DNA from 4 places in the Kitasatospora sp. NPDC052868 genome. Region 3 is predicted to be linked to each of the others. Evidence: riboswitches for the same ligand, from Rfam matches in the RefSeq annotation. Region 3 holds a riboswitch; each other region holds the start of a gene.
What was found. A riboswitch is a leader RNA that binds a small molecule or an ion and turns the genes downstream of it on or off. The one in region 3 is predicted to bind cyclic di-AMP.
Positions count from the first base shown of each region.

Region 1: another riboswitch for cyclic di-AMP. It lies ahead of ACIGZJ_RS29760 (peptidoglycan DD-metalloendopeptidase family protein); the one in region 3 lies ahead of ACIGZJ_RS19470 (transglycosylase family protein).
Region 2: another riboswitch for cyclic di-AMP. It lies ahead of ACIGZJ_RS26365 (M23 family metallopeptidase); the one in region 3 lies ahead of ACIGZJ_RS19470 (transglycosylase family protein).
Region 4: another riboswitch for cyclic di-AMP. It lies ahead of ACIGZJ_RS04660 (hypothetical protein); the one in region 3 lies ahead of ACIGZJ_RS19470 (transglycosylase family protein).

Region 1 covers NZ_JBITZW010000024.1:16,423-22,124, reverse strand. Annotated here, with positions in the region: gene ACIGZJ_RS29770 (MFS transporter) at 1-810, opposite strand, end outside; gene ACIGZJ_RS29765 (DUF2470 domain-containing protein) at 988-1,707, shown strand; gene ACIGZJ_RS29760 (peptidoglycan DD-metalloendopeptidase family protein) at 2,005-3,048, opposite strand; cyclic di-AMP (ydaO/yuaA leader) riboswitch at 3,052-3,211, opposite strand; gene ACIGZJ_RS29755 (MFS transporter) at 3,523-5,064, shown strand; gene purB (adenylosuccinate lyase) at 5,072-5,702, opposite strand, start outside.
Region 2 covers NZ_JBITZW010000018.1:24,946-30,647, forward strand. Annotated here, with positions in the region: gene ACIGZJ_RS26345 (hypothetical protein) at 1-71, opposite strand, end outside; gene ACIGZJ_RS26350 (sensor domain-containing protein) at 146-925, opposite strand; gene ACIGZJ_RS26355 (GNAT family N-acetyltransferase) at 1,036-1,638, opposite strand; gene ACIGZJ_RS26360 (hypothetical protein) at 1,682-2,554, shown strand; gene ACIGZJ_RS26365 (M23 family metallopeptidase) at 2,631-3,491, opposite strand; cyclic di-AMP (ydaO/yuaA leader) riboswitch at 3,504-3,662, opposite strand; gene ACIGZJ_RS26370 (YiaA/YiaB family inner membrane protein) at 3,908-4,198, shown strand; gene ACIGZJ_RS26375 (alpha/beta fold hydrolase) at 4,339-5,166, shown strand; gene ACIGZJ_RS26380 (TetR/AcrR family transcriptional regulator) at 5,254-5,702, shown strand, end outside.
Region 3 covers NZ_JBITZW010000010.1:236,734-242,435, reverse strand. Annotated here, with positions in the region: gene ACIGZJ_RS19480 (septum formation initiator family protein) at 1-350, opposite strand, end outside; gene eno (phosphopyruvate hydratase) at 482-1,768, opposite strand; gene ACIGZJ_RS19470 (transglycosylase family protein) at 2,123-3,040, opposite strand; cyclic di-AMP (ydaO/yuaA leader) riboswitch at 3,046-3,217, opposite strand; gene ACIGZJ_RS19465 (cytochrome P450) at 3,428-5,023, opposite strand; gene ACIGZJ_RS19460 (SDR family NAD(P)-dependent oxidoreductase) at 5,180-5,614, shown strand.
Region 4 covers NZ_JBITZW010000002.1:224,651-230,352, forward strand. Annotated here, with positions in the region: gene aceB (malate synthase A) at 1-593, opposite strand, end outside; gene ACIGZJ_RS04650 (IclR family transcriptional regulator) at 794-1,591, shown strand; gene ACIGZJ_RS04655 (hypothetical protein) at 1,779-2,366, shown strand; gene ACIGZJ_RS04660 (hypothetical protein) at 2,395-3,666, opposite strand; cyclic di-AMP (ydaO/yuaA leader) riboswitch at 3,668-3,833, opposite strand; gene ACIGZJ_RS04665 (hypothetical protein) at 4,130-5,702, shown strand, end outside.

The DNA.
Region 1 (5,702 bases), on a different contig from region 3:
GATCACGTACAGGCTGCGCATCAGCGCCCGGTCGGCGAACCAGCCGCCGAACAGGTTGCCGACGAACAGGCCGACGCCGAACAGGAACAGCAGCCAGGTGACACTGCCGTCGGCGAAGCCCGCCAGTTCGGTCATCATCGGCGTGATGTAGGTGAACATCGCGAAGATCCCGCCCCAGCCGAAGACCGTCATGGTCAGCGCGAGCCAGATCTGCGGCTGACGGAAGACGGCGAGCTCCGGGCCGAGCCGGGCGTCCTCGGCGCGCGGCTGGACGGGCACCAGTGCGGCGATGCCGGCGAAGCCGATCACACCGAGCGCCGCGACCACGTAGAAGGTGGAGCGCCAGCCGAAGTGCTGGCCGAGCAGGGTGCCCATCGGTACGCCGAGGACGTTGGCGGCGGTGAGGCCGGTGAACATCAGGGCGATCGCACCGGCCCGCTTGTGCGGGGCGACCAGGTCGGCCGCCACCACCGAGCCGATGCCGAAGAACGCGCCGTGCGCGAAGGCCGCGAGCACCCGGCCGGTGAGCAGCAGCCCGTAGGCGGGGGCGAGGGCGGAGACGAGGTTGCCGAGGATGAACAGGCCCATCAGCGTCAGCAGCATCCCCTTGCGGGGGGCCTTGGTGCCGAGGATGGTGAGCAGGGGGCCGCCGACCACCACGCCGAGCGCGTAGCCGGAGATGAGCAGGCCGGCGGTGGGGATGGACACCGAGAAGTCGCCGGCGACCTCGGGCAACAGGCCCATGATCACGAACTCGGTGGTACCGATGCCGAAGGCGCTGATCGCCAGCGCCAGGAGCGCGAGGGGCATGAGGGGACCGCTTTCCAGAGCAGGACGATTGCACATGCAACTACCAGCGTCGACAATACGACCGGACGCCGGATACTTGCAAGCGCGCCATATCCCCACTCGCACATTCCTTGCGGCGCCTTGCCCTCACCCTCCCCAGTCATTAGGTTAGGCTCACCTAACTGACTGGAGGTCGTCATGAGCCAGAGCCCCATCGACGTCGAGGCGCCCGAACCCACCGCCGCCGAACGGGTCTGCGGCCTGCTCACCGCGACCTCCTCCGTGGTGGTCCGCGCCTGCGGCGAGTACCACGAGCTCGACACCCCCGTGTCGGTGCACGGCGCCGCACTGCGGATGTGCGCCCCGCTCGACGCGCCGCTCACCATCGCCGCCGCCCACGCCACGGAGGGGCTCGCCGTCGTCCTGGACCTCACCGACATCGCCCCGGTCGCCGTCCGCGACCGCGTGCGCGGCCGGGTCTCCCTGGCCGGCCGCCTCCACCTCGTCCACCTCGCCCACGACGGCCTCAGCGTCCACCTGCGCCTGGACGTCGCCCACGCCGTGCTCTCCACCCCGTACGGCACCACCGCGCTCACCGGTGCCGACCTCGCCCTCGCCGGGCCCGACCCGCTCGCCCGCCACGAGGCCGGACTGCTCACCCACCTGGCCGACGACCACCCCGACGCGCTCGCCGTCCTGACCCGGCTGCTCGACCCGAACCTGCTCGCCGAGCGCCCCGACGTCCGCCCGCTCGCCCTCGACCGGTACGGCCTGGTGCTCCGCCTGGACCACCCGCACGGCCACCGCGACGTCCGCCTGGTCTTCCCCGAACCCGCCAGGGACACCGAGGACTTCGGGCTGCAGGTACACCAGCTGCTCACCGTCGCCCACAACAGGGCGCCCGCCCACCGGAACTAGCCGATGGACGGGCGAAAGATCTCACGCACAAACCGATATGACGGATCACCACAAGGCGCACCCGGAAACGACAGCGGCCGGCCCGGCTCGCGAAGGAGGTTCGCGAACCGGGCCGGCCTGGGCGTGTCCCGCGCCCGTGGTGCCGCTGGTGGTGCGGCGATCCCCCGGTCGAGCGGTCACCCGACATGACCATCCCGGAGGTCGTTCGCCCCGCGTCCAGCGGTGGTCCGAGGGCCGCTCGAAAGCGGCCGATCAGAGCCGACCGGTCGCAGCCGACCGGCCGGTGGAGACGACCGATCAGATGCTGACGCCGTGGGCGCGCAGGTAGGCGATCGGGTCGATGTCGGAGCCGTACTCCGAGCCGGTGCGGATCTCGAAGTGCAGGTGCGGGCCGGTCACGTTGCCGGTCGCGCCCGAAAGGCCGATCTGCTGGCCGGCGGTCACGGTCTGGCCGACCGAGACGCCGATCGAGGACAGGTGCGCGTACTGGGCGTACTTGCCGTCGGCGAGCTTGATCTCGACCTCGTTGCCGTAGGCGCCGCCGTTGCCGGCCTTCACCACGGTGCCGGCCGCGATGGCGCGCAGCGGGGTGCCGGTGGAGGCGACGAAGTCGGCGCCGGTGTGGTGGCCGGAGGCCCACATCGAGCCGGCCACGCCGTAGGCGGTGCCGAGCTTCGGGTTGGCGACCGGGGAGACGTAGCCCGAGGTGCTGGCGACGGCGGCCGGGGCCGGGGTGGCGGCCGGGGCGGCCGGCTTCGCGGCGGGGGCGGCCGGCTTGGTGGCCGGGGCCTGGGCCGGCTTGGCAGCCTGGACCGGCTTCGGGGCGGCGGGCTTCGCGGCCGGCTTGACCGAGTCCTGCGAGGCCTGCGGCTTCGCGGCGGGGGCGGCCGGCTTGGCGGCCTCGGCGGCGGCCGGAGCGGCAGCGGCCTTGGCGGCAAGCGCGAGCTGCTGACCGGGGAAGATCAGGTTCGGGTTGCCGCCGATGACCGAGCGGTTGTGGTCGTAGAGCGCCTGCCAGCCGCCCTCGACGTTCTTGGCGGCGGCGATCTTCGACAGGGTGTCCCCGCCGACGACCTTGTAGCTCTGGTCGACCGGGGCGGCGGCCGGAGCCGCAGCCGGGGCGGCCTGCTCGGCGGCGGCCGGAGCCGCGGCCGGGGTGGCGTCGACGCTGGTGGCGCCGGTCCAGGTGCTGGTCTGCCCGGCCTTGGCGGCAGGGGCGGTGTGGGCCTGGGCGCTGATGGTGGTCACCAGCGGGAGGGCGAACGCGGCGCCGGTGACGGCAGTGGCGATACCGATGCGGGCGGCGCGGGGCAGGGCGATACGACGAGCCTGTGCGGGCATGGGGTATTTCCTCTCCGACGCCTGCGAGGTGAGCTGTCGGGTTCGGGCTGGAGTTGCCCGGCCGCATATGCGGCTTCACCCCAAGCCGGACCGTGAATTCCGGTCCGGCGACTTACCTTTGGGTCCCCCGCTCCTGCCGAACAGAGTTCAGTTCGTACCACCGGGCAGCGGCAGGACTAGGCGTTCCACCCGGTGGCCACCCGGGCTAATGCCGGGCGGTCGCTGAACTAAAACCCATCCGTCCGGGTGAAGCAATGTCGATCTCTTGAACCCGCAACAAAAGCCCGGGGCACCGTGACGCTCCGAATGATCGGCTACGCGGTGCGCACACAATCCATTGACCGTGCGCGATCGTTCGACCACGTTCCGTCCATTTCATGACCGGTGCGCATGCGATCAAGTACGGAAAGCCATCCACCGACACACCGCCGGTGACCCTTGTCACGTCGACCCCCGGGGGCGCACGATCAGGCCGTGGCCACCTCCGAGGCCGGCACCCTGCGCCTGGGCACCGCGCAGGGCCGCTGGGTACTACTGGCGACCGTGCTCGGCTCCAGCATGGCGATGCTCGACGGCACGGTGGTGAACGTCGCCCTGCCCCGGATCGGCACCGATCTCGGTGCCCCGCTCGCCGCACTGCAATGGACCCTCAACGCCTATCTGCTCACCCTGGCCGGGCTGATCCTGCTCGGCGGAGCGCTCGGCGACCGCTACGGGCGGCGCCGGGTCTTCCTGCTCGGCGTGGTCTGGTTCGCGCTCGCCTCCGCGGCCTGCGCCGCCGCGCCCACCATCGGGGTGCTGATCGCGGCCCGGGCCGTCCAGGGCGTCGGCGGAGCGCTGCTCACCCCCGGCTCGCTGGCGATGCTTCAGGCCGTCTTCCACCCGGACGACCGCTCGGCCGCGGTCGGCCTCTGGTCCGGCCTCGGCGGGGTGTCGGCCGCGATCGGGCCCTTCCTCGGCGGCTGGCTGGTAGACGGCCCGGGCTGGCGGTGGATCTTCCTGCTGAACGTGCCGCTCGCCGTCCTGGTGGTCGCGGTCGCGTCCCGGCACGTCCCGGAGAGCCGGGACGAGAGCGCCACCGGGCGGTTCGACGTGCTCGGCGCCGCACTCGCCGCGCTCGCCCTCGGCGCGATCACCTATGCGCTGACGGCGGCGGGCGGCGGCCTCTCCCCCGGGGTCTGGGTGACCGGCGCGGCCGGCCTCGCCCTCGGCGCGGCCTTCGTCACCGTGGAGCGCCGCACCGCGGAGCCGATGCTGCCGCTCGGCCTCTTCTCCTCCCGGCTGTTCACCGCCGTCAACCTGGTCACCCTCTGCGTGTACGCGGCCTTCAGCGGCGTCTTCTTCCTGCTGGTCGTGCAGCTGCAGATCGTCTCGGGGTTCTCCCCCCTGGTCTCCGGGCTGGCCCTGGTGCCGATCACCGTGCTGATGCTGGCGCTGTCCGCCCGCGCCGGCCGGCTGGGCAAGCGGATCGGACCGCGACTGCCGCTCACCCTCGGCCCGCTGCTCTGCGCGGCCGGCGTGCTGATGATGCTGCGGATCGGGCCGGACGCCTCCTACTGGGCGGACGTCCTGCCCGCCGTCACCGTGATGGGCTGCGGGATGGTGCTGCTGGTGGCACCGCTGACCGCCACCGTGCTGGCCGCGGTGGAGGTCCGCCACGCGGGCATCGCCAGCGGGGTCAACAACGCCGCCGCCCGCGCGGCCGGCCTGCTCGCGGTCGCCGCCCTGCCGGCGCTGGCCGGCCTGAGCGGCGACGCCTACCAGGTGCCCGCCTCGGTGGACTCGGCCTTCCACACCGCGATGCTGATCTGCGCCGGACTGCTGGTCGCCGGCGCGGTGGTGGCCTTCACCTCCGTCCGGGGCAACGTGCTGGCCGCCGAGGACCACCCGGTGGCCGAGCCGGACTGCCAGTGGACCTGCGGCACCAACGGCCCGCCGCTGGACCCCGGCCACCTCGCGACGCGGCACGGCGAAGGCCCCGCCACCGGATCGGCGACGGGGCCTTCAACAGGCTGACGACTCGTCAGAGAATGTCACCCGGGGCGTACTTGGCGGCCTCGGGGTACGCGGCCGCGACGGCCTCGATCCGGCGGACCACCTCGGCGACCTGGGCGCCGGCCGCACCGGTGAAGGACAGCCGGTCGGCGAGCAGCGCGTCCAGCGCGGCCCGGTCCAGCGGGATCCGCTCGTCGGCGGCGAGCCGGTCCAGCAGCTCGTTCTCCCGCGCACCGGCCCGCATCGCCAGCGCGGAGGCGACGGCGTGCTCCTTGATGACCTCGTGCCCGGTCTCCCGGCCGACGCCCGCCCGCACCGCGCCCATCAGCACCTTGGTGGTGGCGAGGAACGGCAGGTAGCGGTCCAGCTCGGCCTCGATCACGGCGGGGAAGGCACCGAACTCGTCGAGGACGGTCAGGAAGGTCTCCAGCAGGCCGTCGAACGCGAAGAACGCGTCCGGCAGCGCGACCCGGCGGACCACCGAGCAGGAGACGTCGCCCTCGTTCCACTGGTCGCCGCCGAGCTCGGCGGTCATCGAGGCGTAGCCCCGCAGGATGACGGCCAGGCCGTTGACGCGCTCGCAGGAGCGGGTGTTCATCTTGTGCGGCATCGCGGAGGAGCCGACCTGGCCCTCCTTGAAACCCTCGGTGACCAGCTCG
Region 2 (5,702 bases), on a different contig from region 3:
AGTCCGAAGAGCCCGCAGTACTCGTCCAGCGGTCGGGAGGTGACCAGCACCCGAGCGGTGATGTCGGCCATTGCGCCATCCGAACACGGCCGGGCCCCGCCCGCATCCGCAGCGGGCGGGGCCCGGGCCCGGGTGGAGGTGAGGGCTACCGGCCGAGCAGGCCCTGGACGGCGAGGCGGTTGACGTTGGTCAGACCGCGCACCAGTGCGGGGGTGAGGAAGACGAGCAGCAGGCCGAGCAGCGAGACCCCGGCGATCTGCGCGGGCGCCTCGATGAAGTACTTGTGCTCGACGCCCGCGCTGTCGCGGTAGTCGAACAGCTGGAGGCCGGGCCAGCCGACGAAGGTCGGGTACACCCAGTGGTACAGCGGGTAGAGCGTCAGCACCCAGCCGAGCAGCAGGAACACCAGCGACACCACGAAGCTGAAGACCGCCCACGGGAACATCACCACCTGGTACAGCGCCGCCTTCCACCCGGCGGCGTCCGCGATGCGCGCGGTGACGCCGCCCCAGGCGCCGGGCCGGACGACCCGGACGGGCTTCGGGCCGGGCACGTCCAGCGCCAGCATGCCGCGCGCCCGCGACCGCTCCAGCCGGCCGAAGCCGCGGGCGGCCGTGGTCAGGCCCGCCAGCACCGGGAGGCCGAGGACGGTGACGAAGGTGCCGAGACCGAGGGCGAACAGCGTGATGGCGAGGGAGAAGCCGGCGACCGCGACCGGCAGCCCGGTGAGGGTGTAGCCGATCTCCCGGTAGGTGTAGGAGGAGAAGGGGGCCCGCCAGAAGTACGGCGGCTCCTCGGTGCGGCGGACCCGGGCGGCGCCCCGCTCCCCGTCGGCGGCGTACGAGTCGGCGGCGTACCGGTCGGCGGAGGAGGCGTCGGTGTCGTGGCGGTCGTACTCGCTGCGCTGCGTGCTGTGGCTGCTCATGGCCGGCCTCGGTCCTCGGGTCTGTCGTGACGGCTTTCCTACTGACCCCTGAAGCCTGTCAAAAGGCGCTCCCGCCGGACATCCGGCTCCCCGCCGAACCGTGGGTGGGGTTAACCCCCCGCCCCGGTCCCCGCCCCCGTCCCCGCCCCGGTCCACTCCCCGGCCAGCAGGGAGTACTGGAAGGAGTCGTACCAGGTGCCGCGCAGGTACAGGTCGTGCCGGATCCGGCCCTCCAGCTGGAAGCCGGCCCGGGTGAGCACCCGGCAGGAGGGGGCGTTGTCCACGTCGACCCGGGCGGCCAGCCGGTGCAGGCCCAGGGCGCCGAAGGCGAAGTCGCAGAGCAGTCCGGTGATCTCGCCCGCGTAGCCGTTGCCCCAGGTGTCGCGGCGCAGCGCGTAGCCGAGGAAGGCGGAGCGGTGGTCGCCGAGGGTGAGGGCGGCCATCCCGATCGGGGCGGCGTCGTCGTCGCCGTCCTCGCCCTCGGCCGCGGCCGGGGTGACGGCGAGGCGGTAGACCGTCCGCTCGTCCTTGAGCGCCTCCTCCAGGTACTGCTCGATCTGGTCGGCGCAGCTCTCCCGGTCCCGGGGTTCGAAGGGGAGGTAGCGGGTGGTCTCCGGGTCGCCGAAGACCGCGTGCAGGGCGTCGGTGTCGCCCGGCGTGTGGTGGAACTCGCGAATGGCCAGCCGGGGGCCGGTGAGTCGTACGGGGACCATGCCTGCCGACCCTACCCGCCGCTTACCGGTTACCGTACGTGACATGGAAGAAGAAGACCTGCGGCTCGCCCCGCGCACCAAGGCCGCCGAGCTGCTCGCCTGGGCGGAGGCGGAAGGCCGCGACCCGGTGGGCGAGGAGCCGCTGCGGACGGTGTTGGCGTTGCTGGAGCTGGGCGAGGGCAGGATGCGCGACGGCTGGCCGGAGCTGACCTCGGACGCGGTGGAGCAGCTGCTGGTCGAGCGGCTGTACCTGTACGTCCAACCCGCGCCGGAGCAGGACCCGTTGGCGTACGGCGAGGCGGTCCGGCTGCTGGTCGACCACCAGCGGGCGGCGAAGCGGCTGAACGCCAAGCGGCAGGAGCGGCTGCACGCCGAGGCCGAGTGGCAGGGCGAGGTGGCGACCGGTCTGCTGCGCCGGGCCGACCTGGTGACCTGGCCGCGGCTGTACGCGCTGCTGCTGCACGCCGCCGGGGTGGACGTGGCGGACGACGCGGCGGTGCGGGCCTGGCTGGAGGCGTTCCGGGAGCTGGCGCCGCAGGAGCGGTCGGCCGCCTACGCCGCGCTGGCCGAGGCCGGGTGGCTGGACGAGCTGGACGAGGAGGGCTGGGGCGAGGCCCGGATGCTGACGGTCGGGATGGCCACCGACGGCGCCCGGCGGCTGCTGGAGCAGGGCCTGATGCGGCGCAGCTACCGCAACCTGGCGGCGCTGAACGCGCTGGGCCGCCCGATGCCGGACGAGCTCGCCGGGGACTTCGGCGCGTTCGAGGAGGCCGCGGTCGAGGTGGCGCTGGAGCTGTCGGGCGAGTGGACGGTGCCTGGGCTGGCGCAGCTGCTGGTGACGGAGTTCCCTGAGCTGGCGCCGGAGCCGGGGCAGGAGGAGATCGACGCCTACCTGGCGCGGCTGCCCCAGGAGTAGCGCGGCCGCCCCCGGAACAGCGAGGCGCCCCGGTCCGCAGTGGACCGGGGCGCCTTCGACCGTAGGGGGCCCTGCCTCAGGGCGTGATGCCGCGCTGCTCGAACCAGGTCTCCGGGTCGACCGGGGCGCCGCCGCCGGGGCGGACCTCCAGGTGCAGGTGCGGGCCGGTCACGTTGCCGGTGGCACCGACCTTGCCGATCTGCTGGTTGGGGACGACCTTGCCGGAGCCCTTGATGATCGAGGAGAGGTGGCAGTACCAGATCTCGGTGCCGTCGGGCAGCGTCTCGACGATCCGGTAGCCGTACGAGCCGGACCAGCCGGCCGAGGTGATGGTGCCCTGGCCGACCGCGTACACCGGGGTGCCGGTGTCGGCGGCGAAGTCCAGGCCGGTGTGCAGGTGGGCCCAGTAGGAGGCGCTCTGGCCGTAGTGGGCGGAGAGGTTGTAGTCGCGCACCGGCAGGTTGACGGCGGCGAGCTTGGCCTTCTCGGCGGCCTCGGCGGCGAGCCTGGCCTCCACCTGCTGGGCGGCGCGCTTGGCCTCCGCCTCCTTGGCGGCCTGCAGGCGGGCGGTCTCGTCGGCGGCGGTGCGCTGGCTGTCGGCCTGCTGCTGGATGCGGGCGGCGAGCGCGAGGCCCGGGTCCGCGGAGAGCGCGACCGGGGCCTCGTCCGGGGTCTCGATGGCGGGCGCCGCGGCCGGGGTGGCGGAGGCGAAGCCGGTGGCACCGAGGGTGGCGGCGACGGCGGTGACGCCGAGCAGCGGCGCGGTCCCGCGGGTCTGGCGGGGCATCCGGTGCCGGTTGGTGTCGGCGGGCTGCGGGGCGTGCTCGTCGGCCGGGCCGCCGTATCCGCCGCCGTGGGCGGGCGGCCAGGGGTGGTCGAGCAGTTGGGTGCCCGAGCCGGAGCCGGGCAGGTGTGCCGGAGAGTGCGTCGACGCCACGGAGGCGCGCTCCTTTCCTTCCTTCGCGCCTACCGGGTTAGCTGACGGGTTCGGAGCAGGAAGGTCTCCTACGGCCGGGCCTGGGCCTGGCCGATTCACCCCAAGGAACATGGTTCCCCGGCTCCCTGACCTGCCCGGAGGCGGGTCGTCGGGATTAGGCGACGGCGCACGGTGCCGTCTGGGTACGGCGTTGCCGACCGCGCTGCGTTATCAAACGTTAATCCTAGGAGCCCCTGATTCCAAGCCATCCGGATGGGACGACCTGAGACCGCCCGGGCAGTACGTGGCCTGATGGGCGATTTGTGAGGCTTGAGCACAACTGACACTACCGAACGTGATGAGACGTCAACGAACGGACGCCGGGTTGAGTACTTCTACTCATGTGCGGCGCGCCCCGGCGCCACCATCCTGGCGCCATGAACGCACCCGTGCAGTCGCGCACCACGTCCGCGTACTACATCCAGGCCGTCCTGTCCTTCGCCCTGTCCGGCGTCGCCCTCGCGATCGGGATCGCCTACCTCCCGGTCGACGCCTGGACGCGGGCCTTCCTCGGACTGGGCCTGCTCTACACCGTCACCTCCTCGTTCACCCTGGCCAAGGTGATCCGGGACCGGCAGGAGACCAACGAGATCGTCACCCGGGTGGACCAGGCCCGACTGGAGAAGCTGCTCAGCGAGCACGACCCGTTCAAGGTGGAGGGGGTCTGAGCCGCCCGGGACCGCCCGGGACGGAGGCTCACCCGAAAGATTCCTCGGTCGATAGCTTGACGGCTAAGGCTATTAGCCTTAGCTTTATGGCTATCGGCAGAACCGCCGATGACGCGCACGGCGGACCGAGGAGGCCCACGATGACCGGCTCCAACACCCCCACCACGCAGTTCCTCGACGTTCCCGGCGGCCGGCTGGCGTACGACGACACCGTGCAGGGCGACGGCGCCCCGGTCGTCCTCCTGCCGGGGATGCTCGACAGCCGGACCGCGTACCGCCACCTGCGCCCGCTGCTCACCGCCGCGGGCCGCCGGGTGATCACCATGGACCTGCGCGGCTTCGGCGAGTCCTCGATCGCCTGGGACGACTACTCGCCCGCCGCGATCGCCACCGACGTCATCGCGCTGCTCGACCACCTGGGCATCGAGCGCGCCGTCCTGGCCGGCAACTCGTACAGCGGTGCCAGCGTGGTCAAGGTCGCCGGGGACGCCCCCGGGAGGGTCGCCGGGATCGTCCTGCTGGACGCCTTCATCGAGAACCTGCCGCCGAACGCCCTGCAGCGCGCCGCCTTCGGCGTGATGGGCGCGCTGCTGGTGCACTCGCCCGCGTTCTGGGGCCTCTACCACCGCAAGATGGCCTACCCCGGCGCCAAGCCGGCCGACTTCGACGCCTACGTCGACGGACTGGTCGCCGCCATGCGCACCCCGGGCCGCAAGGCCGCCACCCGCGGCTATGTGCACGGGGACTCCGCACCGACCGGCTGGAGCGCCGCCGTGCAGTGCCCGGCGCTGGTCGTGATGGGCAGCAAGGACCCCGACTTCCCCAAGCCGGAGCTGGTCGCCGACCGGCAGGCCGCGGCGCTGCACGCCCGCAAGGTGATGATCGAGGGAGCCGGGCACTACCCGATGGCCGACCAGCCGCAGGCCACCGCCGACGCCCTGCTGCCCTTCCTCGCCGAACTGGCCTGAGCCGCCCCCGGCGCCGACCGTCACGGCCGCCCGCCCCGCCCCCGCCCCACCCCTTCCGAGCCCACTCCCCCGGTACGGAGACCGCACATGCCCCGAGTCGGACTGACCCCCGAGCAGGTCGTCGACCACGCCCTCGCCCTGATCGACGAGCAGGGCCCCGAGGCCCTCACCCTGGCCGCCGTGGCCGCCCGGGCCGGCGTGGCCACCCCCTCGCTGTACAAGCACGTCAGCGGCGGCCTCGCCGAGCTTCGCCGACTGATCGCCGTCCGGGTCACCCAGGAACTGGCCGACCGCCTCGCCGAGGCCGCCCTCGGCCGGGGCGGGGACGACGCCGTCGCCGCCGTCCTGCGCGCCTACCACGGGTACGCCACCGAGCATCCGCACCGCTACTCCGCGCTGCCGCAGGCCCCGCAGCCGGACGACGAGCTGACCCGGGCGGCCGCGCGGCTGGTCGGGGTGATCGTGGCGGTGCTGCGCGAGTACGGCCTGGGCGGCTCCGAGGCGATCCACGCCGCGCGCACCGTCCGCTCGCTCGC
Region 3 (5,702 bases):
GACGAACCGGGTGCGGAGGGGTTGGCGGGGGGCGGTCCGGCGGGCGCGGAGGAGCCGACGGCACCCTGGCCGGCCGGGGGCACCGAGATGTACGGGGTCTCCCCCGGCATCGCGTAGTGCAGCCGGGCGCGGGCCTGCGCCTTGACGTACTCCGGGTCCTGCCAGCGGGCCTTGTCCCGGCGCAGCTGCTCGACCTGCTGCCTGGCGTGCTCGGCCTTCGCCCGCTGGGCGGAGATCTCGGAACGCTGGGAGATGAACTGCCGCGTCGGATAGGCCAGGATCGCCACCAGCGAGCAGAGCACCAGGACGAGGACGGTCGCCCGGCTCGTGAAGCGAGGCCGGGCCGCCAAGCCCGGGATCCTCCAGCCTGCCATCTCCCGTATCCCCTCCTGGTCGCGACGGTGCCCCGCCGTCCACCCTACGGGGTGAACGGCGGGGCACCGGTCAGGCGTGCGCTACCGGACGGGCTCGGCCGTCGTGCTCAGCCCTCGTGCTTGAACCGCGGGAAGGCGCCGCGGCCGGCGTACTCGGCGGCGTCGTCGAGGATCTCCTCGATGCGCAGCAGCTGGTTGTACTTGGCGACGCGCTCGGAGCGGGCCGGGGCGCCGGTCTTGATCTGGCCGCAGTTGGTCGCGACGGCGAGGTCGGCGATGGTGACGTCCTCGGTCTCGCCGGAGCGGTGCGACATCATGCAGCGGTAGCCGTTGCGCTGGGCCAGCTCGACGGCGTCCAGGGTCTCGGTCAGCGAACCGATCTGGTTCACCTTCACCAGCAGCGCGTTGGCGGTGCCGGTCTCGATGCCCTTGGCCAGGCGGGCCGGGTTGGTGACGAACAGGTCGTCGCCGACCAGCTGGACCTTGTCGCCCAGCTTGACGGTCATGGCCTTCCAGCCGTCCCAGTCCGACTCGTCCAGCGGGTCCTCGATGGAGACCAGCGGGTACGCGGCGACCAGCTCGGCGTAGTACTCGATGAGCTCGGCGGCGGAGATCGCCTTGCCCTCGAACTGGTAGGCGCCGTCCTTGTAGAACTCGGAGGCGGCGACGTCCAGGGCCAGCGCGATGTCCTTGCCGGGCACGTAGCCGGCCTTCTTGATGGCCTCGGTGATGAGGTCCAGGGCCTCGCGGTTGCTGTCCAGGTTCGGCGCGAAGCCGCCCTCGTCGCCGAGGCCGGTGGACAGGCCGCGCTCCTTCAGCACGCCCTTGAGCGTGTGGTAGACCTCGACGCCCCAGCGGACGGCCTCGGAGAAGGACTCCGCGCCGATCGGAGCGATCATGAACTCCTGGATGTCGACGTTGGAGTCCGCGTGCGAGCCGCCGTTGAGGATGTTCATCATCGGGACGGGCAGGACGTGCGCGTTCGGGCCGCCCAGGTAGCGGAACAGCGGCAGGTCGCTGGCCTCGGAGGCGGCGTGCGCGACGGCCAGCGAGACGCCCAGGATGGCGTTGGCGCCGAGCGAGGACTTGTCCGGGGTGGCGTCCAGGTCGAGCATGGCCTGGTCGATCAGGCGCTGCTCGGTGGCGTCGTAGCCGACCAGCTCCGGGCCGATCTGCTCGATGACGGCCAGGACGGCCTTCTCCACGCCCTTGCCGAAGTAGCGGTTCTTGTCACCGTCGCGAAGCTCCAGGGCCTCGAAGGCCCCGGTGGAGGCACCCGACGGGACAGCGGCACGGCCGGTGCTGCCGTCGTCGAGGCCGACCTCGACCTCGACCGTGGGGTTGCCACGCGAGTCGAGAATCTCACGGGCTACGACGACATCGATGGACGGCACGAGGCATCTCCTAGCGGAAGCAGGGGTCCCGCTGACGGTGGTGATGTCGGCGGGACGATTGCGGAGTCGTTACGAACCAGAGCCTAACCGCACGGGCTCCCAGGGCCACGTCGGCCTCGGTCCCGTCTCAGCGTGTGGCCTGGCTACCCACCGGTAGTTCACCTGGTTGACCGATGGGATGTACCCAGAGGCGGACGAAGGGGGCCGAACCGGCCCCCTTCGTGACACCGCGTCGGTGGTTGCGGCCGTGGAGCCCGCGGGGTGCCGCGCTCCTGGCTGCCGTGGGTGCCTCGGCTTCCGCGGTTCCGGCGGGTGCCGTGGTTGCGGCGGGTGCGGGCGGCCGGGGTGCGGCGGTCAGCCGAGGGTGAGCACCTGGCCGGGGACGATCAGGTCCGGGTCGCCGCCGACGGTGCCCCGGTTGCCGTCGTACAGCGCCTGCCAGCCGCCGGAGAGGTTCTGGTCGGCGGCGATGGTGGACAGCGTGTCGCCGGACTGGACGGTGTAGCCGTGACCGCTCCTCGGCGCGGCCTGGGCCGCGGGAGCAGCCGGAGCGGCCGGGGCGGCGGCCGGGCGGGTGTCCTGGCTCGCGCCCTGGTACCCGGCCTGGCCGGCGTACTGCTGGTAGACGCTCTGGTGGCTGGTCCAGTACCAGGCGCCGTTGTTCTGGTACCAGAACACCTTGGCGTCGGCGTCCCAGCCGGACTGGCCGGAGAAGCCGGGCGCCTGGGAGTACTGCTGCACGGGCTGCTGGGCCGGCTGCTGCACGGCGGGCTTCTGGGCGGCCGGCTTCTGGACCGGCTTGGGGGCGGCCGGCTGCTGGGGGGCGGGCTTCTGAGCCGGCTTCGGGGCGGCGGGCTTGGCGTCCGTCGAGGTGTCGACCGAGGCCGGCGCGCCGCCCTTGCTCAGCCCGGCCTTCTGCGAGCAGACGGGCCAGGCGCCCGGGCCCTGCGAGGCGAGGACCTTCTCGGCCACGGAGATCTGCTGGGCCTTGCTGGCCTGGTTGGCCTGCGGGGCGAAGGAGCCGCCGCCGTACGCCTTCCAGGTGCTGGGGGTGAACTGCAGACCGCCGTAGAAGCCGTTGCCGGTGTTGATGCTCCAGTTGCCACCGCTCTCGCACTGCGCGACCGCGTCCCAGGTGGAGACGGGGGCCGCCGAGGCGCCGGTGGCGGAGAGGAGCGGCAGTGCGAGTCCGACGCCTGCCACGCCTGCGACGGCGATGGCCTTCTCGGTCTGGGTGCGACGACGGTGACGGCCGGTTCCAACGAACAGCATGAAGGTGTCCCTCTCCGCACGCCTGCGAGGTGAGCTGTCGGGTTCGGACCGGGAGGTGGCCCGGCCGCGTCGCGCGGAAGGCTTTCAGCCCGCGCGGGCGGCTTCACCCCAAGCCGTGGGGAACGGCACTAAACCTGGGTCCCCCGCCCCTGCCCAAGGGTCTGGTCGGTTTCCCGTGAAGCGGCGGGCAGGATTCGGCGTTCCGCGCACGAGGTCCGCAGCTGCGAACTTCAGGGAGAGTAGACAGATCCTCACATCAATCACAAGCTCATATCGCCGGTATCACATAGAAATTACGACGCGTGGCCGATCGCCTACCAACAGAGCAGATATGTCCGGATTGATGACGGTTCAGATCGGCCACACCGGGGTACCGGCGACGCCTCGTCAGCGCGTCGAGGTCTCGGAGGGGTCGCCTGACGGGTCCTCCGGCGGGCCCTCGGACTGCACGTCAGCCGATGTGCCGACAGGGATCTCCGGCGCGAATTCCACCGGCAGTTCGCGAAGTCCGCGCATGATCAGACCACCCCGCCAGCGCAGGTTCTCCGGGCTCTCGGCGAGCCGCAGATCGGGCAGCCGGGTGAACAGGGTGGACAGCGCGGCGCGACCCTCCAGCCGGGCCAGCGGAGCGCCGATGCAGTAGTGGATGCCGTGGCCGAAACCGAGGTGCGGGTTGTCGGCGCGGGCCAGGTCGAGGGTGTTCTCGTCGGCGAACCGCGCCGGGTCCCGGTCCGCCGCCGCGAGCACCACCAGCACCGGGTCGCCGACCGGGATCTCCACCCCGCCGATGGTCAGCGGGCTGGTCGCGAACCGCCAGGTCGCCAGCTCCACCGGCCCGTCGTAGCGCAGGAGTTCCTCGATGCCGGTGTCCAGCAGGCCCGCCTCGCCGCGGGCGATCGACCCCTGGAGCAGGGCCCGCTGGTCCGGGTTACGGAATAGCGCGTACATGCCATTACCGATGAGGTTGATGGTCGTCTCGAAGCCGGCGAACAGGAGCACGAAGCACATCGCCGCGGCCTCGTTCTCGGTCAGGTGCTCACCGTGGTCGCTGGCGCGGATCAGACCGGAGATCAGGTCGTCGCCGAGGTCCGCCCGCTTGCGGTGAATCAGGTCCGCCAGGTACGCCCGCATCCGCTTGACCGCGCGCGCCACGCCGCCGCGCGGGCCTCCGCCGTGGCGGATCATCATCCCGGCCCAGTCCCGGAAGTCGTCCTGGTCCTCGGGCGGCACTCCGAGCAGGTCGCAGATCGCGTAGATCGGCAGCGGGAAGGCGAACTCGTGGATCAGATCCGCCGAGCCGCGCTGCGCGAAGCCGTCGATCAGCCGGTCGGTGAGCTGCTGCACCCGGGGCTCGAACTCGGCGATCCGGCGCGGCGTGAACGCCTTCGACACCAGGCGGCGCAGCCGGGTGTGGTCCGGCGGGTCGATGTTCAGCAGGTGGGTCATCAGATCGGCCTGGCGTTCGCCCGGGATGCCGACCCGCCCGGTGCGGTGCGCCTGCCCGCTGTGGTGGGCGGGGTTCTTGGAGAGCCGGCTGTCGGCGAGTGCCTGCCTGGCGTCGGCGTACCTGGTCACCAGCCAGGCGTCCACCCCGCTCGGCAGGGTGGTGCGGTGCACCGGCGCGTGCTCGCGCAGCCAGGCGTACGCCGGGTAGGGGTCGGCGGCGAACTCCCACGTGAAGAGTGGGGGGCGGGGGGTTTCGGCGGTGGGTCCGGGGGTGTCGGCCTCGGGGGTGCCGGTCTCGGGGGTGCCGGTCTCGGGGGTGCCGGTCTCGGGGGTGGGGGCTGCGGAGGTCGGGGCGTCCGGCGTGGGGGTCTCGGAGGTGGGGGTCTCGGAGGAGGAGGTCTCCGGGGTGGGGGTCTCCGAGGAGGGCGAAGCGGCGACCGGGCAGGCGGGGGCCGGGGAGGCAGGGGTCGACGGGCCCGGCTGGGCCTGGCTCGGCCGGCCCCCGCTCGGCTGGTCGGAATCGGGCTGAACTGGCATGCGACGACCGTATCCGGTGGATGATCGTCGGCCGTGAGGCGTGAGCCTGGTCACCTGCGGGGTAATCCCTGTTGCGGAGGGTCAGGACCTGCCTACGATCCTCCGACGGAAATCGTGGGCGCCGGTGCGGAGTCGCCCACCAGGGAGGAGCCCAGCATGCGGGTAACCGGGGCGGTCGTGGTCATCGCCGTACTGGAAGGCGGGTCGGGTGCCGACCTCGCCCGCCGCTTCACCGCCGCCGGCGCCGCCGGGGCACTCATCGCCGACCAGCGGGTCGCCATCGCGGAGGACCTCGCCGCGGAGCTCGACCGGCCGGGCTGCCCGGTCGTCGGCGTGTCCGCCGACATCCGGCGCCCGAGCGACGTCGCGGCCCTGGTCGACACCGCCGAGAAGCACCTCGGCCCGATCGACCTGTTCTGCGTGGCCGGGCCCGACGGCGAGCGGATCATCTCGCTCGCCGAGCTGCCCGCCCACCTCGACCTGGAGCGCCTCGTCGAGCTGGTCGCCCTGGTCGGCGAGGCGATCGGAGAGGTCATCGGCCAGGTCGTGCCGCGGCAGCGCCGGTCGGTCGAGGACCGGGCCGCCGTCTAGGGCCTGTCCGTGTCCGGTACGCCGTGAGGGCGCGGCCCGAGGTGTTTCCTCGGGCCGCGCCCTCACTGCGTGTCCTCAGGTCGTGTTC
Region 4 (5,702 bases), on a different contig from region 3:
TCGAGGAAGGCGCCGGCCACCGGGGTGCCGTCGACCAGCAGGTGGTTCTCGTCCAGGTGCCAGCCGCGCGGGCGGACCACGACGGTGGCGAGTTCGGCGGCCGGCCGCAGGGTGTAGGCCTTGCCGGCCGGGGAGGTGAAGTCGATCCGGCCCTCGAAGGCGTCGATCAGGTTGACCTGGCCGCTGACGACGTTCTCCCAGGTGGGGGAGGTGGCGTCCTCGAAGTCCGCGAGCCAGACCCGCGCCCCGGAGTTGAGGGCGTTGATCACCATCTTGCGGTCGGTGGGGCCGGTGATCTCGACCCGGCGGTCCCGGAGCGCCCGGGGGGCCTCGGCGACCTTCCAGTCGCCGGCCCGCACGGCGGCCGTCTCGGGGAGGAAGTCCAGCGTCCCGGCCCTGGCGGTCTCGGCCCGGCGGGTCTTTCGTCGGACCAGGAGTTCCTGCCGTCGGCCTTCGAAGGCGCGGTGGAGGCCGACCACGAAGGCGACCGCCTCCGGAGTGAGCACCTCCTCCGCCCGCGGGACGCGCGGACCGGCGACAGTGACGACCGGAGCGGCGGGAGAGGCGCCGGCGGGTCCCTGATCTGTAGCCATGGGCAGGACACTCCTAAGACGGTTGAGCCTGGCGAAGGGAGCTCCGGTGGGAACTTCCTTGATCTGAACCGATCGGAACCCACCTGTCGGCTGGTCCGATTCTGTAAGGTGGAGACTAGTTTCCGCGATACAGAATTTCAACGGTTTGTTGAGGTGATCGCTGGGACTCTACTCCTCCCCCGACAGCGAAGGGAACGCCGGTGGTCGCCACCCCCGACACAGCATCGACGACCAGCACGGACCGCGCGAGCGGCGGCGTGCAGTCCGTCGAGCGCGCCTTCCAGCTGCTGGAGGCACTGGCCGACGCCGGCGGCGTGGCGACGCTCAGCGAACTGTCCACCTCGTCCGGTCTGCCGATGCCGACCATCCACCGCCTGGTTCGTACCCTCGTGCAGCAGGGCTATGTCCGCCAGGACACCGCGCGCCGCTACACCCTCGGGCCGCGGCTGATCCGCCTGGGCGAGACGGCCGGCCGGCTGCTCGGCAGCTGGGCCCGCCCGTACCTGGCCGAACTCATGGAGGCCACCGGCGAGACGGCCAACCTGGCCGTGCTGGAGGGCGGCGAGGTGGTGTACGTCGGGCAGGTGCAGTCGCGGCGCTCGATGCGGATGTTCACCGAGGTCGGCCGCCGGGTGCAGCCGCACTGCACCGGCGTCGGCAAGGCGCTGCTGGCGCAGCTGCCCGAGGAGGAGGCGCGCGCCGTGCTCGGCCCCAACCCGCTGCCCGCGCACACCTCGTACACGGTGACCGACCCGCAGCAGCTGCTGGACCAGCTGGCGCAGGCGCGCGAGCGCGGCTACGTGGTGGACGACCAGGAGCAGGAGATCGGGGTGCGCTGCATCGCGCTCGCGGTGCCGGGTGCGCCGACCCCGACGGCGCTCTCGGTCTCCGGTCCGGAGGCGCGGATCCGAGCCCTGGAGGAGCAGGCGGGCGCGGCCTCGCTCGTCCCCGTCATGCAGGAGATCGCGACCCGGCTGGGGCGCGTCCTGGCACCCTGACGGGCGGTCACTCCTGCCGTCCCGCACGCAGAGCGTCGGACCGGCCGACTTCCGGTGGAACTGTTCGCCCGTTCGAGCGGCCCGAGGGCGGGTCGACCCGGCCGCGGCGGGCCGCTCGGTCACGCTGGGGCGGACGCGGCCCGCAACGGTGCGGGGCGCCGGAACGCAGAGGGCAGGGTGAGCGGCGATGTCGCGCAGTGGGTCCGTACGGGGTTACTTCGGCAGGTCACTGACGGTGGGGGCGGCGCTGGTGGTGCTGGCCACCGGGCCCGCGTGGGCGTGTTCGGACACCGATCCGGCGCCGGGGGGCGACCCGGCGGCGGAGGTCGCGGCGCCCGCGGCGCCCGCGCCCGCAGTGCCCGCAGCGCCCGCGCCCTCCAAGTCCGACCTGGAGGTGGTCCGGATCGACCCGGACGCCGCCGCGCCCGGCGGCACCACCACGGTGCACGCCTTCGTGGGCAACGGCGGCCCGGAGACGACGGCCTCCTCGTTCACCGTGGTGGTCACCCTGCCGGAGGGGGTGACGGCCGAGGGGCCGTTCTTCCCGGAGAACTGCTACGACTTCCAGAACGGCCACCGGGTGCGCTGCACCTTCCCCGCGGGGCTGGGCGTGTTCCGCAGCGCGACGGCGCTGATCCCGGTCCGGCTCGCCTCCACCGTCCCCGTCGGCGACCTGAGCGGCGGCTATGTCGCGGTGCGCAGCGACGACGACCAGAACGAGGCGAACAACCGGCAGCCGTTCACGATCCCGGTCGTGGAGACCGCCCGCTCCTGACGGGGCGGGCGGTCTGCGACGGCCGGTTCTAGCGGTACACGCGGACGTAGTCCGCACCGAAGGTGATCGGAGCCGTTCCCTGCGGCGCGGGGTGGTAGTTCCCCGCGCTCAGGGAGAGGTTGAGGATCAGGTAGGCCGACCAGTTGGCGCCGACGCCCTTGCCGTCCGAGAAGACCTTGGTGCCGTTGATGTACCAGTCGACCGAGTTGGCGCCGTAGGAGGTGCCGATGGTGACCCAGCCGTCCTTGGCGATCGCCTTGGCGTCGGTGTAGTACAGGTGGCCCGGGTTGACGTGGTTGGTCAGCTCCAGCAGGTTCGGGTTGTCGGGGTGGTACTCGAAGGAGTCGATCTCCCCGTTGCCGTTCTTCCAGGTCCACAGGGCCGGCCAGGCGCCGGTGCCGGCCGGGAGCTTGACCCGGGTCTCGGCGTAGTCGCCGGTCTTCACCTGGAAGCCCTCGCTGGAGTACTCGGTGGTGAGCAGCCCGGTGTCCCAGGACTGCTTGCCGTTCTCCAGCTTGTTGGCGCCCGGCTTGGCGGTGAAGGTGGCGACCCCGCCGGAGACGCTGACGTTGTTCTTGTTCAGCCAGTCGAGCTTGTTGTCGTCCGGGTTGTGGTTGCCGTAGTGGTAGGCGCTGGACTTGTCACCGGTCCAGCGGGAGCCGTAGGCGATCGGGCCGTTGAACTCGTCGGACCAGGTCAGCGACTTCCCCGCGACGGGGGCGCCGGTGGCCGGGGTCGACGGGGTGGCGGTCGCGGTGGGCGACGGCGTCGGGGTCGGGGTGGGCTTGGGAGTGGCGGTCGCGGTCGGCGTCGGGGTCGGGGTCGGGGTGGCCGTGGCGCCGGAGACCACGAGCTGGCGCGAGGGCAGGTTGTGCCAGGCGCCGGCGGAGTCCTGCCAGAAGCCGAACTGGGTGTACGTCCCGGCGGGCAGGGTGCGGGCACCGGTGGTGATCGACAGACCGCTGGGGCAGATCTGCGCGTTGGCGACGTTGCCGGGGAAGTCGAGGTTGCGCCCGGCCGCGTCGCGGACGCCCACGCCGACGGTCTTGGCGGTGAAGCAGGCCGAGGAGTGGACGGTCAGCGAGGCCGCGGTGGCCTTGCCCGCGACCATGGTGGCCGGGGCGAGCTTGTCCTGGGTGACGGTCGGCGCGGCGGCCGCCTGGGCGGTGGTGACCGCCGGGACGCCGAGCAGGCCGGCGCCGGTGACGGCGAGCGCGCCGGTGACGGCGAAGGCGGTGTTGCGGCCCCGGTGGGAGGGGCGGGCATGGCGCGGTGCGGTGCGCCGGGCAGGCTTCTGCATGGGGTGTCCTCTGCCACGCCTGCGAGGTGAGCTGTCGGGTTCGGGCTGAGGTTGCCCGGCCGCCTGTGGAGCGGCTTCACCCCTAGCCACGGCCCGTGCGCGGGAGCGCACGGGTCGGGCACTGACCTTGGGTCCCCCGCTCCCGTCCGCTGTGGTGCTCGGTTACGCGCCGTCGGGTGGACAGGACTCGGCGTCCCGACGGCGGGGTCCGCGAGGGCGGACGACTCGTGCAGGCTAGGCAGGCCGTCCGGAGCGCGCCAAGGAATCGGCGGCGGTTGTCGCACAGCTCACACCGGCCCGGGCGGGCCGCCGGTCCAGCGGCCGGACACTCGCACATGTGTACGTTCCATGGCGCTTATGATGTCGCCTTGAAGGTCGTGTACCCACGGGTGCCGGCCGGTATCGCGTCCTGACCGGGGGGGTGCGAGACACAGGACCCGATCGAAGAGAGCGCTCTTTCGCGATGGCCTTTCCGTCTGCCGTACTGGACCGACCGTCGGATGCTCCACCGTTCACCGGAGAGCTCCGTCCCCAGGAAGGCGGGACGCCGCGGCGCCGCCTTCCGCTGCTCGCCGCACTCCTCGCGGCGTCCTGGCTGCTGCCGCTCGCCCTGCACCCGGCCGGACTGGACGTGGTGCTGCTGCCGGTCCTGGTGCTGGCCGTGGCCTCACTCATCCGGGTCGGCGGCGGCCTGGTCGACCGGCTCTTCGCGGCCGCCCTGATCACCGCCGCCGGCGTGATGGCCTTCGGGCTGCTCTTCTCGGTCTGGCCCTGGGGCATCCACCCGGTGCCGACCGCCGGGGTGCTGCTCAGCACCGTCTGCCTGGCCGGCTGGCTGGCCGACCGGCGTCCGCGCCTGCCGCTGCGCCTGCGCGGGACGGACGCGCTGGTGGCGGGCACCGCGGCCGGCGTCTGGTACCTCCTGCACCAGGCGGTGGCCGGCAAGTCGCTCACCGAACGGGTGGCGTACATCGCCACCGCCGAGGACCGGCTGGGGCACTTCTCCTACTTCGAGGGCATCCGGCACGTCGGCGGCTACGCCTTCCTGCACCAGGAGCAGGCCCGGACGTACATGATGACCCCGGCCGAGGCGGTGTACCCGCAGGGGTCGCACTTCCTGCTGGCCTGGGTCGACGCCCTGGTCCGCTCCTCCACCGCGCCCGGTGCCGCGCTCGACGCGATGAACCGCTACTTCCTCTATGTGCTGGCCGCCTACGCGCTGCTCTGCGCCGCCCTGGTCTGGGCGGCCCGGTGGATCGGCGGCCCGCGGCTACGCGGCTGGCAGGCCACCGCCGTCTGCGCGACCACGGCCTCGCTGATGCTCGCCTGCAACTACTCCGACCTGGTCGGACACGGCTTCGACTCCACGATCATCGGGCTGCTGTTCCTCGCCGTGGCGCTCCCGCTCGCGGTGCGGCCGGCCATGGGCCGCACCGAGCACCTGCTGATCGCCGTGGCCGGCCTGGTCACCGTCACCTACGTCTACAACCTGTACGGGGTCTTCGCGGGCCTCGCCGTGGCGGGCGGGGTGCTGGTCAACCGGCGCCGCTTCGCCGGTCGGTGGCGCTCGACGGCCCTCGTCCTGCTCGCGGGGCTGGGGGTGGCGGCGCTGCCCAGCGCGGTGTCCGTGCTGTCCGACCTCGACGTCGCGAGCACCTCGAACCTGGCCGGACCGATGGTCGGCACCGACCGCGCCCTGCTGCTCGGCGGCGGGCTGCTCGCCCTGCTCGGCGCGCTCGGCCGGACCACCCGGCGCACCGCCGCCGGCCAGGCGCTGCTGGTGCTGGTCGTCGGGGCGGGCCTGGTGATCGGCGGCTTCGGGTGGTGGCAGCTGCACACCATCGGCTACTACTCGTACTACTTCGAGAAGGTCGGCGCCGCCGGTGTGGTGATCGGCCTGATGTCGATCGGCGCGGTCGGACTGCTGCTGCGCCCCTCCCCCGCCCCGGCGCGCGGCACCTCCCGCCCGGCGCTGCTGCGCCGCGGCGGCGAGGCCGGCCTGTCGGTGCTCGCGGTGGCGACCGCGCTCAGCCTGT